Regions from separate parts of the Erwinia sp. TECH1 genome, predicted to be linked through region 1. Evidence: riboswitches for the same ligand, from Rfam matches in the RefSeq annotation. Region 1 holds a riboswitch; each other region holds the start of a gene.

The links. Region 1 has a riboswitch for thiamine pyrophosphate ahead of thiM (hydroxyethylthiazole kinase). Riboswitches for the same ligand answer to the same signal wherever they lie in the genome.
Region 2: it holds a riboswitch for thiamine pyrophosphate, as region 1 does, so the genes downstream of both, thiC (phosphomethylpyrimidine synthase ThiC) here and thiM (hydroxyethylthiazole kinase) in region 1, are expected to answer to the same signal.
Region 3: it holds a riboswitch for thiamine pyrophosphate, as region 1 does, so the genes downstream of both, thiB (thiamine ABC transporter substrate binding subunit) here and thiM (hydroxyethylthiazole kinase) in region 1, are expected to answer to the same signal.

Annotation. Positions count from the first base shown of each region.
Region 1 covers NZ_JBSRZK010000001.1:3,169,346-3,174,877, reverse strand. The annotation lists gene apbC (iron-sulfur cluster carrier protein ApbC) at 1-224, shown strand, start outside; gene ACVWZ0_RS14945 (GNAT family N-acetyltransferase) at 267-689, opposite strand; gene ACVWZ0_RS14940 (hypothetical protein) at 686-946, opposite strand; gene ACVWZ0_RS14935 (hypothetical protein) at 1,074-1,307, opposite strand; gene ACVWZ0_RS14930 (hypothetical protein) at 1,302-1,424, shown strand; TPP riboswitch at 1,497-1,593, shown strand; gene thiM (hydroxyethylthiazole kinase) at 1,626-2,411, shown strand; gene thiD (bifunctional hydroxymethylpyrimidine kinase/phosphomethylpyrimidine kinase) at 2,408-3,205, shown strand; gene ACVWZ0_RS14915 (GntR family transcriptional regulator) at 3,375-4,061, opposite strand; gene ACVWZ0_RS14910 (mannitol dehydrogenase family protein) at 4,167-5,532, opposite strand, start outside.
Region 2 covers NZ_JBSRZK010000001.1:457,120-462,651, reverse strand. The annotation lists gene hemE (uroporphyrinogen decarboxylase) at 1-771, opposite strand, end outside; gene nudC (NAD(+) diphosphatase) at 811-1,584, opposite strand; gene rsd (sigma D regulator) at 1,658-2,161, shown strand; TPP riboswitch at 2,251-2,351, shown strand; gene thiC (phosphomethylpyrimidine synthase ThiC) at 2,427-4,358, shown strand; gene thiE (thiamine phosphate synthase) at 4,358-5,002, shown strand; gene ACVWZ0_RS02010 (HesA/MoeB/ThiF family protein) at 4,995-5,532, shown strand, end outside.
Region 3 covers NZ_JBSRZK010000001.1:1,032,924-1,038,455, reverse strand. The annotation lists gene leuD (3-isopropylmalate dehydratase small subunit) at 1-29, shown strand, start outside; gene ACVWZ0_RS04775 (sugar efflux transporter) at 75-1,253, opposite strand; gene sgrR (HTH-type transcriptional regulator SgrR) at 1,499-3,160, shown strand; TPP riboswitch at 3,196-3,294, shown strand; gene thiB (thiamine ABC transporter substrate binding subunit) at 3,334-4,320, shown strand; gene thiP (thiamine/thiamine pyrophosphate ABC transporter permease ThiP) at 4,296-5,532, shown strand, end outside.

The DNA of each region.
Region 1 (5,532 bases):
GCGGCGCGCTGGCGCTGGCGGAACAGTATCACACGCGCCTGCTGAGCCAGCTGCCGCTGCACATCACGCTGCGCGAGGATCTGGACGACGGAATGCCGACGGTGGTGCGCCGTCCCGACAGCGAATTTACCTGGCTGTATCGCCAGCTGGCAGGCCAGGTCGCCGCACAGCTCTACTGGGATGGCGAAGTGATCCCGGACGATATCGCTTTCCGTGTAGTCTGACGGCAAATGTGCGATACGGGCGCACCAGGCGCCCGTTTTCTTTTACAGCACGTAGTGCAGCAGCAGATATTCTCCCTGTTCGCCTTCACCGCTGCTGATAACCTGCCAGCCGTGACCCTGATAAAAAGCCAGCGCCCGGTCGTTTGCCTTAAGGCACTTTAGCGCGCCGGTCGACGTGAAGCCGGCCTGCACCGCCTCCAGCAGCTCGCTGCCAATACCCTGACCCTGACACGCCGGGTCGACAAATAAACTGTGCAAAAAATTATCGGCGGGCAGCAGCGCGGCAAAGCCCGTGCGGTGGCCGTCGTGCTCGGCGACCAGGATGCGTTCGCCCAGCGTTACGCGGTCGAAATCCTCCAGCTGCCAGGCGCTGCCGTCAAGCCAGTGCCAGTTCGCCTTGCGGGCGGCCAGAAACAGCGTGCGCAGAAAAGGGCGGTCGGCTTCGGTAAAGGCGCGTACCGTCATCCGTTCTCTCCCCAGACGGGCTTTACGTGTCTTTCGCCCTCAATGCCCGTGCCGCGATAGTCATAATCGATTTTGCCCGCTTCAAAAAGCTGATCCAGCAGGCGGAAATTGTCGGGGGGCGTAACGTTACAGCGGCTATTCAGCACGGTATCCTGAATGGTAAAGGCACGATCGCCGCGCGCTATCTGTTGCAGATAGTGCAGCATTTGCAGCGCCGCGACGCTGATGCCGTATTGTTCATTAAGCGGTCTTGTCATCTTACTTCTCGTCAGGACAGGGATGGCGTTCAGATTAGCGAATGGGCGGACTTTATCAAAAGCCGCTACGGGATCGGAGAGTATGACGCAAAAATTCCCGGCGGCAAAAGAGACCGCCGGAAAATAATCAGAAATTCACCGTCACGCCGCCAGCCAGCAGCCAGTCGTTGGCGCCTTCCCGTTGCAGCCTGCGCTGATGGTTGAGGCGGGTGGAGAAGGTCACATTGTCGGTAACGGCCAGCCTGGCCTCCGCTTGCACAGCCAGCGCATCGCCGCCGTTGCCGGTACGGAAGGCGTCACGGTTGTGGCCATCGCTAACGGTTACTTTGCCCTGGCCTGCCGGACGATGAAGCCAGTGCATGTCCATGCCCAGATGCAGGGTGCCAGGGACTATCGGCAGCGTGTAATCCCAGGCCAGGCCGCCAATCCATGCCGTCCGCCGCTGCTGCTGCTGGCGCTGGCGCTGGCAGCAGTGTAAACCCTGGCGCTATCTGCGTTAGCAAGCCGTTCCGCGCTTGCGTAAAACAGCGCGTTTCCCTATGCTGGCAAGCACTACGACTCGGGGTGCCCTTCCTTGTGAAGGCTGAGAAATACCCGTTGAACCTGAACTGGATAATGCCAGCGGAGGGAAGTCAGATGCTTTATCGCATCGCCTTCTTGATCGCCGGTTGGGAGCGCTATGATCCAACCTACTCACTATACGGCCAGCCCGGCCGCGTCTCTTGCTCTGTTCCGCCAGCGGTCGCCGCTGGTTCACTGCCTGACCAATGATGTGGTACAAAGCCTGACGGCTAACGTGCTGCTGGCGCTGGACGCGTCGCCCGCGATGGTGACTGAACCTGTGGAAGCGGCACAGTTCAGCGCCATTGCCGATGCCGTGCTGATCAACGTCGGCACGCTGACCGCTGCACGTAGCGAAGCGATGCTGGCCGCGGTGCAGGGAGCGACGGCGGCAGGCCGACCGTGGACGCTGGATCCGGTTGCCGTCGGCGCGCTGACTTTTCGCAGCGATTTTTGCCAGCGGCTGCTGGCATTCCGTCCTGCCGCCATTCGCGGCAACGCCTCTGAAATTATGGCGCTGGCCCGACAGGCGGTTTCCGGTCGCGGCGTCGACAGCCAGCATCATCCTTCCGCCGCGCTGGAGGCCGCTATTCAGCTGGCGCAGTCCAGCGGCGCGGTGGTTGCCGTGACGTGCGAAACGGATTACGTCACCGATGGACGGCGGCTGCTGGCGGTATCGGGCGGCTCTCCGCTGATGACGCGCGTGGTCGGCACGGGCTGCGCGCTCTCCGCCGTGGTGGCCGCATTTTGCGCACTGCCGGGCGACAGGCTGCTGCATATCGCTGCCGCCTGTCGGGTAATGAGCCAGGCGGGCGAGCAGGCGGCGGCGGCGGCCAACGGGCCGGGCACCTTTGAACCGCTGTTTCTCGATGCGCTCTACCGTCTGTACAAGGAGGCGGTATGAGAGTCAACGCATTGACCATCGCCGGTACGGATCCCAGCGGCGGAGCCGGGATCCAGGCCGATCTGAAAACGTTCTCCGCGCTTGAAGCCTACGGTACCAGCGTGATCACCGCGCTGGTGGCGCAGAACACCTGCGGCGTGCAGGCCGTCTATCCCGTGGCGGCCGATTTTGTTTCGGCCCAGCTAGCCTCGGTATTAAGCGACGTGCGCATCGACAGCGTCAAAATCGGTATGTTGCAGGACAGCGATATTGTGGAGGCGGTAGCAGAAGGGCTGGCAAAGGCGGCGATCCCCTGGCGGGTGTTGGATACGGTGATGCTGGCGAAAAGCGGCGATCCGCTGCTTTCCGGGCGGGCCGTGGCGACGCTGCGGGAAAAACTGCTGCCGCAGGTTTCCATTATCACGCCGAATCTGCCGGAAGCCGCTGCGCTGCTGGAGTGCTCACCGGCCCGCAACGAACAGGAGATGCTGCAACAGGGCAGGGCGCTGCTGGCGCTGGGCTGTCAGGCGGTGCTGATGAAAGGCGGCCACCTGAGCGACAACGAAAGCCCGGACTGGCTGCTGACCCCGGAAGGAGAAGAGCGCTTTACCGCGCCGCGCGTGCCGACTAAAAATACGCACGGCACCGGCTGCACGCTTTCTTCCGCGCTGGCCGCGCTGCGCCCGCGTCATACCAGCTGGCCGGGTACGGTAAGCGCAGCGAAACAGTGGCTGCAGGGCGCATTGCAGCACGCAGATACGCTGGAAGTGGGTAAAGGCATTGGCCCGGTGCATCATTTCTACCGCTGGTGGTAGCGCGCTGGAACGCTATCAGCGGGCAAACTGCTGACGGGCCGGGAGAGGATGATTAGTAGTGCATCGACGAGCGAAAACGTTACGGCTGAACCGGCGCGTGTAGCGGTAGTGATGAGACGCGCGGGTGGAAGGACGCTGACGGCCGGAACCGCTCGCCAGCCCGGCAGGATTACTCCTGTTCAAACCACGCGCCGTTTTGCTCTGCAATCGGCGTGATGGAAAAAATCATCTCCTGCAAATGATGCCGCAGCGCCCGTTCGGCGGCGTCGGCGTCTTTCGCCAGCAGCGCCTGCAGGATCTCTTCATGCTGATTGATCAGGCTTTCCGGCGGCGAAACCTTACTGAGGGTCAGGAAGCGCACGCGATCCATCGTCGCCTTGATATTTTCTACCGTTTCCCATGCCAGCTCACAGTTGATGCTCTGCGCGATAAGGCGGTGGAACTCATCATCCAGCAGCAAAAACGCCTGGCTGTCGTTGCGCTCCGCAGACAGCTTTTGCAGGCGCAAATTATGCTCCAGCCGGGCCAGCGCCTCTGGGGTCGCTTCCGTCGCCGCTCGCCTTATTACCGCCGTTTCCACCGCTTCACGAATAAAACGGCCGTCGGCAACGCGTCGCGCAGAAATCTTGCGCACAAAGGTGCCGCGCTGCGGCAGAATTTGCACCAGATCGGCCTCGGCCAGCTTAATAAAGGCTTCCCGCACCGGCTGGCGCGAGACGCTGAAACGGGCAGAAACCTCTTTTTCAGACAGTAAGGCACCCGGTGAAATCACGCAGGTCACAATATCCTGGCGTAAAAAGCGATAGATTTGCTGATTGACTGGTTCGCTGGCGGTAATGATATAGGCAGTAGACATGCGGCAATTTTCATTTCATTAGTGCGTCGCGAAGCCTGACGCTGGAAACAGCCAGTCTAATCAGCCTGCTGCGCCAGCGCCAGTTCTTTTGCCATTAAGCGGCGGTCAGCCGATAACCTGCCTGACCGTTTCTTTCGCGCCCAACTTCAGTAACAGCGCGTAGTAATGGCCGACTTTTTCGCGGAACAGCGAATTATCGGGCAGATCCTCGCCAAAAACAGCCCGCAGCGAGAGCAGAGCGGCGACGCGCTCATCGCCTTCCTGACTGTCGTTTACCCGCTGCGCCAGCTCCGCACGCAGCGGATCGTTAATGACGATTGGCTTGCCCTGCTCATCCACGCCGCCAACAAAGCGTATCCAGCCTGCCACGCCCAGCGCCAGCAGCGTAAAATCGCTGCCGTTAGCCAGATGCCAGCGAATACTGTCCAGCCAGCGCTGCGGCAGCTTTTGCGTGCCGTCGGTAGCGATCTGATAAGTGCGGTGCTTAATCGCCCGGTTGCGATAACGCGCGATCAGCGAATCCGCATAGGCTGTCAGATCCACATTTTTAGTGCTCAGCGTGGGCGCCTGCTCATCCAGCATCAGGCTGCGGGCGGCCTTGAGGTAGTAAGGATCGTCCATACAGTCGCTGATATGCTCATAGCCAGCCAGATAGCCGAGGTAGGCCAGCAGCGAATGGCTGCCGTTGAGCATCCGCAGCTTCATCTCCTCAAACGGCAGGACGTCCGCCACCAGCTCCGCGCCCGCTTTTTCCCATGCCGGGCGACCATTCACAAAATTATCTTCAATGACCCACTGGAAAAAAGGCTCGCATTCGACGCCCACCGGATCGGCGCAGCCCAGCTTGCGGCTCAGTTCGTCAAAGGCTTCCGGCGTCATGGCGGGCACGATGCGGTCCACCATAGTGGAAGGGAAGGTAAGGTGTTTACGGATATAGTCGGCCAGCGCCGGCTCCTGCTGCTGCGCCAGCTGCGTGATGACGTTGCGCGTTACCCGACCGTTTTCCGGCATATTGTCGCAGGACATCACGCTGAAGGGCGGCAGGCCGAGCGCGCGCCGACGTCTGATGGCCGCCAGCACGATCCCCGGAAAAGAAACAGGCTGCTCAGGATGAGCCAGGTCATGCACAATGGACGGATGCGTCAGGTTTAGCTCGCCGCTGGCAGGCTGGTAGCAGTAGCCTTTTTCCGTGATGGTGGCGGAGACAATCGCCACGTCCGGCTGGCAGAGCGCGGTAATAACGCGCTCGACGCCGTCTTCGCGCGCAAAGAGCGCTTCTTTGACCACGCCAACCACGCGGGTGCGCAACTCGTCGGCGGTTTTTTCCGTTACGCTGTAGAGACAATCCTGCCCGCGCAGCGCTTTAATCAGATCGCCGCTGTTAAGCTGGCATTCGCAATAGCCCCAGTCGCTTTGCTGCTCGGCGGCCAGCCTGTCGGTACACACGGCCTGATGAGCGCGATGGAAAGCG
Region 2 (5,532 bases), 2.7 Mb from region 1:
TTCCAGCCACTGGCCGCCGCCCTTGGTAAACAGCGTCACGGGCACGCGGCGACCGTCGTTTTCACGCTGCAGGCCATCGACGATTTTATGCATGTAGTGCAGGGAGAACTGCAAATAGTCGCGCCCGGTCAGCACGCCGCCCCAGGTGTCGAAAATCATCACCGACTGCGCGCCCGCGCGGATCTGTGCGTTCAGATAGAGCGTAACGCTGTCGGCCAGCTTATCCAGCATCAGATGCAGGGTTTCCGGCTCGGCATACATCATTTTTTTCAGTTTAGTGAAGGCCTTACTGCTGCCACCTTCCACCATGTAGGTCGCCAGCGTCCACGGACTGCCGGAAAAACCGATCAGCGGCACCGCGCCCTGTAAATTTTTACGAATGGTGCGCACCGCATTCATCACGTAGCCCAGCTCCTGTTCGGGATCGAACACGGGCAGTTTTTCGACGTCCGCACGGCAGGTCACAGGCGAGGAGAAGCGCGGGCCTTCGCCAGCTTCAAAATAGAGTCCCAGCCCCATCGCATCAGGGATGGTCAGGATATCAGAGAAGAGGATCGCCGCATCCAGCGCGTAGCGACGCAGCGGTTGCAGCGTGACTTCACAGGCCAGCTCAGCATTTTTACACAGCGACATAAAGTCGCCGGCCTGGGCGCGCGTCGCCTTGTACTCCGGCAAATACCGTCCGGCCTGACGCATCATCCATACGGGCGTAACGTCTACCGGCTGACGCAGCAGAGCACGCAAATAACGATCGTTCTTCAGTTCACTCATCTTCAGGACTCTTTTTCATTCAGACGCACAGTATATCAGTTATTCCGCAGCGGCGCGGCAGAGCGCGACGGTGTCTTCTATCAGCCGACGGGCCACCGTTCCCGCCGGCGGCAGCTGTGGCAAGGCGTCGTAGCGATACCAGTTGGCATCCAGCAGCTCTTTGGGATCAATGTTGATCTCGCCGCTGTCGTAGTCGGCCATAAACGCCATCATCAATGACTGCGGGAAAGGCCAGGGCTGCGAGGAAACATAGCGCAGGTTTTTCACCTTGATGCCGCTCTCCTCCATCACCTCGCGCGCTACGGTTTGCTCCAGCGTTTCGCCTACCTCCACAAAACCCGCCAGCACCGTGTAGATGCCGTTGCGGTGTCGGGTATGCTGAGCCAGCAGGATTTCATCGCCGCGACGAATGGCCACGATGATGCAGGGCGCAATTTGCGGATAATAGCGCTGGCGGCAGTGGCCACACAGGCAGGCCCATTCCGTTTTGCTGCGATGCATCGCGTGTCCACAGTAGCCGCACCACTGATGCGAGCGATAAAATTCGGCCAGCTGGATGCCGCGTCCCGCCAGCTGAAACAGGGCGGGATCCTGATCGAGCAGCTGCCGCAGCGACGCCATCCCTTCCGGACGATTTTCGCTAATCAGCCGTACAGGTTCGCCCTGCCATTCGCCAATCAGCGCGCCTTTCGAGCCGGCCAGGCCTAAATCTTGTGCGTTTCCGTACGGTAATTGACCTTTTGGCAGCCAAAGTTTCTGTTCATGGCTGACAATCCACCAGCCAGCGTCTACGCTTGAAATCTCAAGTTCCATAAATTGCTCATCCTCACTTCACGCACTTACCGGATTGGGATAGACAGTTAAAATAACACTTTTGGAGTCACTCATGCTTGACCAGCTGGAAGTTTTGGCCTCACGCGTAGGCGGATGCAGCGAACTGGTAGACTTTTGCCTTCACTCACGCAAGCAGTTGTTAGTTGCTTATTATCAAATGGTTGGCATGAAGCCTAACAAAGAATCGCTGACTACGCTCGACGAAGAGGCGCTGGATAACTTCTGTCAAAGCCTGGTTGATTATCTCTCAACCGGCCACTTCACGGCGTACGAACGGTTTATTCAGGAAATGGAAGGCACCGACCAGCTGGCCAAAGCGGCGCTGATTTATCCTTCGCTACAGGCGAATACCGAACAGATTATGGCGATTTACGACGCCCATCTGGAAAACGCCATCGATCACGATAACTATCTGGAGTTCCAGCAGGCGCTGTCGATCGTCGGCGAAGCGCTGGAAGCCCGCTTCACCCTGGAAGATAAATTTATTCAGCTGGCGCTGGAGAAGTATGCGGATAAGTCCGCCGCTAATGACTCTGCGATGGCTCGTCCTGCCTGAAAAGTTAACTGTTTAATCCCTTGAGCTTTCCATAACGCCCCTTTATGCTGAAAAGGCAATCGCATGATTGCCTCTGGCGAAAGCCAGACTTCTTCTTGTCGGAGTGCCCCTCGGGGCTGAGACCGTTAATTCGGGATCCGCGGAACCTGATCAGGTTAGAACCTGCGAAGGGAACAAGAGTAAAGATCCAGGTCAGGGCCATCGGCTCTGCGCTTACTCCTCCGAACTCCGGACAAGCAAATTTCCCTTAAGTCAGGAACTTGCTATGTCTACCCAGGTTAAGAAATCCAACCGCCGCGAACAGCGCGCTGAAGCGCAGCAGTTTATCGCTGCTTTACAGGGCACTGCTTTCCCCAATTCCAGACGCATTTATCTGACCGGTTCGCGAGCCGATCTGCGCGTTCCCATGCGTGAAATTCAGCTCTCGCCCACCCTGACCGGCGGCGGCAAAGACAATCCACAGTTTGAAGAAAACGAACCGGTGCCGGTTTACGATACCGCCGGCCCTTATGGCGATCCCGACGCCGCTATTGACGTGCGTGCCGGTATCGCCAGGCTGCGGGAAAGCTGGATTGCAGAGCGCGCCGATACGCAACCGATTGAGCAATTAAGCTCCGTTTATACGCAGCAGCGTCTGGCGGACGAAGGGCTTGATCATCTGCGCTTTGAGAATCTGCCGCGGCCGCGCCGCGCCCAGGCTGGTCGCCGCGTCACGCAGCTGCACTACGCGCGCCAGGGCATTATCACGCCGGAAATGGAATTTATCGCGCTGCGCGAAAACATGGGCCGCGAGCGCGTTCGCAGCGAGGTGCTGTTGCAGCAGCATCCGGGACAGGATTTTGGCGCGCGGCTGCCGGAAAATATCACCGCCGAGTTTGTTCGTCAGGAAGTGGCTGCCGGACGCGCGATTATCCCGGCCAATATCAACCATCCTGAATCGGAGCCGATGATTATCGGCCGCAATTTCCTGGTGAAGATCAACGCCAATATCGGCAACTCTGCGGTCAGTTCTTCGATTGAAGAAGAGGTCGAAAAGCTGGTCTGGTCGGCACGCTGGGGAGCGGATACGGTGATGGACCTCTCCACCGGGCGAAATATCCATGAAACCCGCGAGTGGATCCTGCGCAACAGCCCGCTGCCGATTGGTACGGTGCCGATCTATCAGGCGCTGGAAAAAGTCAACGGCGTGGCGGAAGACCTCAACTGGGAAATATTCCGCGACACACTGCTGGAGCAGGCTGAGCAGGGCGTGGATTACTTCACCATCCATGCCGGCGTGCTGCTGCGCTATGTGCCGATGACGGCGAAACGCCTGACCGGCATCGTTTCGCGCGGCGGCTCCATTATGGCGAAGTGGTGCCTGTCGCATCATCGTGAAAGCTTTCTCTACGAACGCTTCAGTGACATTTGCGAGATCTGCGCCGCTTACGACGTCTCGCTGTCGCTGGGTGACGGCCTGCGTCCTGGCTCAATACAGGATGCCAACGACGAGGCGCAGTTTGCCGAGCTGCGCACGCTGGGCGAGCTGACGAAAATCGCCTGGGAATATGACGTGCAGGTGATGATTGAAGGGCCGGGACACGTGCCGATGCAAATGATCAGACGCAATATGACCGAGCAGCTCGAACACTGCCACGAGGCGCCTTTCTATACGCTTGGCCCGCTGACTACCGATATCGCGCCTGGCTACGACCATTTTACCTCCGGCATCGGCGCGGCGATGATTGGCTGGTTCGGCTGCGCCATGCTCTGCTACGTTACGCCGAAAGAACATCTGGGCCTGCCGAATAAAGAAGATGTCAAACAAGGTTTGATTACCTACAAGATCGCGGCCCACGCGGCGGATCTTGCCAAAGGCCATCCCGGCGCGCAGATCCGTGACAACGCCATGTCGAAAGCGCGTTTTGAATTCCGCTGGGAAGATCAGTTCAACCTGGCGCTGGATCCGCATACCGCACGCGCTTTCCACGATGAAACGCTGCCGCAGGAGTCCGGTAAGGTTGCCCACTTCTGCTCCATGTGCGGCCCGAAATTCTGCTCGATGAAAATCACCCAGGAAGTCCGCGAATACGCAGCAAAACAGGAAGCGGAAGCAGAGCCGATAGCGATCGGCATGGCGGAGATGTCAGAGACGTTCCGCCGTCGTGGCGGCGAGCTTTACCATGCCATGGATGCCTTAACGCAGGAGGAAAAATAATGAGCCGTAGCGCTTTTCCCCTGACGGCAGCCAGGCTGGGGCTTTATCCGGTGGTGGACAGCGTCATCTGGATCGAGCGTTTGCTGGCGGCTGGCGTGCGCACTATCCAGCTGCGCATTAAAGATCTGCCGGAAGCGGCGGTGGAACAGGATATCGCCGCGGCCATCGAGTTAGGTAAACGCTATCAGGCCCGTCTGTTTATCAACGATTACTGGCGGCTGGCGATTCAGCATGGCGCCTATGGCGTACACCTGGGCCAAAAAGATCTGGCTATTGCCGATCTGGATGCGATCCACCGCGCCGGGCTGCGGCTGGGGTTATCCACGCATGATGACGCGGAACTGGATCGCGCGCTGGCCGAGCGCCCATCCTACATCGCGCTGGGACACGTCTTTCCTACGCAAACTAAAGCTATGCCCTCTTCACCTCAGGGGCTTCAGGAGCTGAAGCGGCATGTCGGGCGCCTGCAGAACGTCTCAACCGTGGCTATCGGCGGCATCTCGCTGGCGCGGGCGCCAGACGTGCTGGCAACCGGCGTCGGCAGTATCGCCGTGGTCAGTGCCATTACCCAGGCGGCAGACTGGCAGGCCGCCACCGCGCAGCTGCTGGCGCTGGCAGGAAGCGGAGGGCCGCTTGATGCTTAGCGACGGCGATTTTATGCGTTACAGCCGCCAGCTGCTGCTGGAGGAGTTTGGCCCGCAGGCGCAGGAAAAGCTGCTGGCGGCCAGCGTGCTGATTGTCGGCCTGGGCGGCTTAGGCTCGCCGGCTGCGACGTATCTTGCCGCAGCCGGCGTGGGCAAGCTGCTGCTGGCCGATGACGACAGGGTGCATATCAGCAATTTGCAGCGTCAAATCCTCTACCGCAGCAGCGATATCGGCCAGCCAAAGGCCACGCTGGCGAAGGATCGTTTGCAGGCGCTGAATCCTCAGGTCGAGTTTATAGCGCTTGAGCAGCGTATGGATGCCGCCACGCTGCAGGAAACGGCGCAGCGGGTCGATCTGGTGCTGGACTGCAGCGACAACATGCAGACGCGTCACGCCGTGAATGCCGCCTGCGTCGCAGCCAGCACGCCGCTGATCAGCGCCAGCGCGGTCGGTTTCGGCGGCCAGCTGCTGGCGATCACCCCGCCTTTCCGGCGTGGCTGCTACTGCTGCCTGTGGCCCGATAAAGCGG
Region 3 (5,532 bases), 2.1 Mb from region 1:
AACGGCGGCAGCCAGCGTTCTTGCGCTAGCTTCAGTCGGGTTAAAAGCGGCCCGAGCGGGCCGCTTCCCTCCACTCAAACATCCTTCACCTTAGCCGACATCGCCAAAGCCGCGACGGCGAGGATCAGCGCGCCCCAGTAAACCGAATAGTGGCCGAACGTTTCTGCCAGCGCGCCCTGCAACACGCCCGCCAGGATCACGCCGGTCGAAATGCTGTTGGTAAAAAGCGTGGTGGCCGCACCTGGTCTGCCGGGCATCAGATCCTGAAAATAGAGCATGCCAATCCCGGCGATGATGCCGATAAAAATAGCGTTGAAAATCTGTAGCGCCAGCAGCGCCGCACGCGAGTGAAACAGCACCAGCCCCAGATAAAACAGCACGCCCGCCGCCACGGCAAACAGCATCATGTTGCGCTTGCCGAAGCGCTTAACATAGTGCCCGGCCAGCAGCATCGCCGGGATCTCCAGACCCGCCGCCACGCCCATCAGCAGGCCCGCCAGCCTGTCCGGCAGGCCCAGCACGCTGCTGATATAAAGCGGCATATCAATGATATACATGGTGTTGCAGGTCCACATCAGCAGCGAGGCGATAAACAGCAGCCGCACGTCTCTGTTTTTCCACGCGCTGATTTGCGTGATAACCACCTCCGGCGACTGTTCCACTCGTGGTACGGAAGGCAGCGCAAACCAGATCAGCGCGATGCAGAGCACAAACAGCGCGGCGGCAACGGAAAACATGGTGGTAAAGCCGTAGTTCAACGCCAGCGCGAAAGAGAGCGGCGGGCCGATCACCCACGCCAGCGAAAGCTGGGCGCGCATTACCGAACTGAACATCACGACTTCACGCGCAGAGCTGTCCGCATACTCGCGCGCCAGCGCAAAAATTTGCGGCATGGCGACGCTGGCCAACGCTGACAGCAGCACGCCAAAAGTGATCAGCGTCAGATAATCGCGGTTAAAAGCGAACAGCAGCGCGTTGCCTGTCGCCATCAGACAGCAAAAGAGGATCAGCATACGTCGATCGCCACGGTTGTCCGATCGTTTCGCCAGCAGCAGGCTGACCGCAATACCGGCAATTGCGTTCACGGTATAAAACAGCCCCACCCAGAATGGCCGCTCGCCCACTTCGCGCGTCAGAAACAGGCTCAGCGTTGGCGCCTGTAGCGCCCCCGCGATACCCACCATAAAAGAGACAGCCATAAAAGCGAGGTAAACCGGGTTAATACGACGTTGACGCGTAAGCAACGATTTCATACCACATCCCTTGCAAATAAAGAGGCCCGCACGCGGGCGCAAACAGCAAGCATAGAAGAAAACGGGAAATGAAAAAAGCCAGCGGGCAAGACGCCTGCTGGCTGGTGAAAGCACACCTTACTCAGATATAAAGTCTTGAAAGCGCGCCATTCAAAAGAATGCCTCCCGCACTTTCATCGCTAACCAGTATTGCCTTAATATAGGGCAAGAAAAACAGGCGACTTTTCAGCAAGAGTTCCCCTTTTATGCAATCAACGCGTTTACAGCAGCAGTTTATCCGGCTCTGGCAGAGCTGCGAGGGCCAGCCGCAGGAAACCACGCTCGACCAGCTGGCGCTCCAGCTTAGCTGTTCGCGTCGCCATATGCGTAACCTGCTTGGCGCCATGCAGCAGGCGGGCTGGCTAACCTGGCAGGCAGAAGCCGGGCGCGGCAAGCGCTCGAAGCTGACGTTTCACTATACGGGCCTGGCGCTGCAGCAGCAGCGCGCGGAAGACCTGCTGGAGCAGGATCGCATCGATCAGCTGGTGCAGCTGGTCGGCGATAAAAATACCGTGCGGCAGATGCTGCTCTCTCATCTCGGCCGCAGCTTTCGCCAGGGAAAACATATCCTGCGGGTGCTCTATTATCGCTCGCTGCTGAACCTGAATCCCGCCACCGCGTTGCGTCGTTCGGAAACGCATCTGGCCCGGCAGATCTTCAGCGGCCTGACGCGCATAAATGAGGAAAACGGGGAAATCGAGCCGGATATCGCCCACCACTGGCAGTCGGTTTCTTCGCTGCACTGGCGCTTCTATTTACGCCCTGCGGTGCATTTCCATCACGGACGCGAGCTGGAGATGGCGGATGTGATCGCCACGCTGGAACGCGCGCGGACGCAGCCGCTTTTCGCCAATATCGTCCGTATTCACTCTTCCACGCCCTGGACGCTGGATATTCATCTGCACCAGCCCGACCGCTGGCTGCCGTGGCTGCTGGCGGGCGTCGGCGCGCTGATCGTGCCGAAAGAGTGGCCTTTTCTGCCCGATTTCAGCCGTCAGCCCGTCGGCACCGGGCCCTATGCCGTGGTGCGTAATCAGCAGAGCCAGCTTAAGATCGAAGCCTTCGACGCCTATTTCGGCTACCGCGCGCTGCTTGATGAGGTCAACATCTGGGTATTACCGGAAATCAGCGAGGAGCTGGTCTATTCCGGCGTCAGGCTGGAAGGCGGCAGCCTGGATGAAAAATCGGAAGAGAGCCGCCTTGAAGAAGGCTGCTATTTTCTGCTGTTCGACCAGCGTTCGCCGCTGGGACGGGACGAGCAGATCCGTCGCTGGGTCAGCGCCATCGCCAACCCGATAGCGTTGCTGAACCGTGCCGGAGCGGGCTATCAGCGCTACTGGTTTCCGGCCTACGGGCTGCTGCCGCGCTGGCATCATCGACGCGATCTGGACGCGCCGGAAAAGCCGACGGGCCTGACCTCGCTTACGCTGACCTGGTATGGCGATCATCTTGAGCATCAGGCTATTGCTAATTTGCTCCAGCCGCTGCTGGCTGCGCAAGGGGTGACGCTGGTTACGAAGCAGGTCGATTACGCCAGCTGGCATCAGGGCGAGGCGGAAAGCGACATCTGGCTGGGCAGCGCTAACTTTACGCTGCCGCTGGAGTTTTCGCTGTTTGCCCTGCTGTATGAGATCCCGCTGCTGCAACACTGCGTGCCGATTGACTGGCAGCAGGATGCGCAGCGCTGGCGCGAACAGCAGCTCCCGCTGGCCGACTGGAGCAGGCAGCTGACAGCCGACTGCTACTTTCATCCGCTTTTCCATCACTGGCTGCTGCTGGAAGGCGAACGCAGTATGCGCGGGGTGCGCATGAATACGCTGGGCTGGTTTGACTTCAAGTCCGCGTGGTTTGCACCGCCCGAATCATGATGCTTTCGCTACCCTGTAGAAATCATTAGAATAAGCCGTTCTCAACGGGGTGCGCGGCATTGGCCGACGCTGAGATAAACCCGTCGAACCTGACCCGGCTAATACCGGCGTAGGGATTTGAGAGTGCTTCACCTGCTCAGATCGCGCGTCGCCTGACCCTCAAGGAACTCCAGGTGCTAAAAAAAATCCTGCCTCTGCTGCTGCTCTGCTCGCTTTCCGCCGTTGCCGCCAAACCCGCGCTGACGGTTTATACCTATGACTCCTTCTCTTCCGAATGGGGACCCGGTCCGGCCATTAAAAAGGCTTTTGAGGCCGACTGCGGCTGCGAGCTGCGCTATGTCGCCCTGCCCGACGGCGTCGCGCTGCTGAACCGCCTGCGTATGGAAGGGAAAAACAGCCGCGCCGACGTGGTGCTGGGGCTGGATAACAACCTGCTGGACGCGGCGGAAAAAACCGGACTGTTTGCCGCCAGCGGCGTCGATACGCGCAGCGTCACCGTGCCGGGCGGCTGGTCAAACAGCACTTTCGTTCCCTACGACTACGGCTGGTTCGCCTTTGTCTATGACAAAACTAAACTGCAAAACCCGCCCAAAAGCCTGAAAGAGCTGGTCGAGGGCAGTCAGCCGCTGAAAATTATCTACGAAGATCCGCGCACCAGCACGCCGGGACTGGGCCTGCTGCTGTGGATGCAGAAAGTCTATGGCGATAACGCGCCCGCCGCCTGGCAGAAGCTGGCGCAGAAAACCGTGACCGTGACCAAAGGCTGGAGCGAGGCTTACGGCCTGTTTCTGAAGGGCGAAGCCGACATGGTGCTGAGCTACACCACCTCACCCGCTTATCATTTGATTGCCGAGAAAAAAACGCAGTATGCCGCTGCCGACTTTAGTGAAGGTCATTACCTCCAGGTGGAAGTCGCCGGGCAGCTTAAAACCAGTAAACAGCCGCAGCTGGCGCAGAAGTTTATGCAGTTTATACTGGCTCAGCCTTTCCAGCAGACCATTCCGCAGGGCAACTGGATGTATCCCGCCGTGGCGGGCAAGCTGCCGGCAGGCTTTGACACGCTGACCCTGCCGAAAACCACGCTGCAATATTCGTCGCAGGACGTCGCCAGCCATCGCAGCCAATGGATCAGCGAATGGCAACGCGCCGTCAGCCGCTAGCCAGCTATCAGCCTTCAGGCAGCCTCGTTCCTGGCTGCCTGGCCGCCACGCTGCTGGTCGCCGTGGCGCTGCTCGCCTTTATCGCGCTGGGGCGCAACGCGCCGGTCAGCGCCCGCGCGCTTTGGGAAGACAGCTATCTGTGGCACGTCCTCCGCTTTTCCTTCTGGCAGGCGTTTCTCTCCGCTTTGCTGGCGCTGACGCCCGCCGTGCCGCTGGCGCGGGCGTTGTATCGCCGCCGCTTTCCGGGCAGGCAACTCGTGCTGCGCCTTTGCGCGATGACGCTGGTGCTGCCGGTGCTGGTGGCGGTATTCGGTATCCTCAGCGTTTACGGGCGTACGGGATGGCTGGCGTCGCTGTGCGCCTGGCTGGGCGTGGACTATCACTTTACGCCTTATGGTTTGCAGGGCATTTTGTTGGCGCACGTCTTTTTTAACCTGCCGCTGGCCGCCAGGCTGCTACTGCAAACGCTGGAGCAAATCCCCACCGAACAGCGCCAGCTGGCCGCGCAGCTGGGCGTCACGGGCTGGCATCAGTTTCGCCTGGTTGAGTGGCCCTGGCTGCGGCGCCAGCTGCTGCCGGTCGGCTCGCTGATCTTTATGCTCTGCTTCGCCAGCTTCGCCACCGTGCTGGCGCTGGGCGGCGGCCCTAAGGCCACCACTATCGAGCTGGCGATTTTTCAGGCGCTGAATTTTGATTACGATCCCGGCCGCGCCGCCTTACTGGCGCTGCTGCAAATGATCTGCTGCCTGAGCCTGGTGTTGCTGAGCCAGCGGCTGAGTAAAGCGCTGCCGTCAGGCACCACTCATCTGCAAGGCTGGCGGGATAAGCAGGAAGCGCCGGGCGCGAAGCTGCTGGACGGCGTACTGCTGTTGCTGCTGCTGCTGCTGATCGCGCCGCCGCTGTTGGCCGTGACTGCCAGCGGCCTGAACAGCAACCTGTTTAGCGTCCTGCAACAGCCCGCGCTCTGGCAGGCGACCTTTACCTCGCTACGCATCGCCCTGGGCGCCGGCGTGCTCTGCGTGCTGCTGACCACGATGCTGCTGTGGAGCAGCCGCGAGCTGCGCCTGCGCCAGCAGCCTTTCGCGGGCCAGCTGATGGAGCTGAGCGGGATGCTGATCCTGGCGATGCCGGGGATCGTGCTGGCGACCGGTTTTTTCCTGTTGCTGAACGATACCCTCGGTCTGCCGCAGTCTGCGGACGGCATTGTTATCT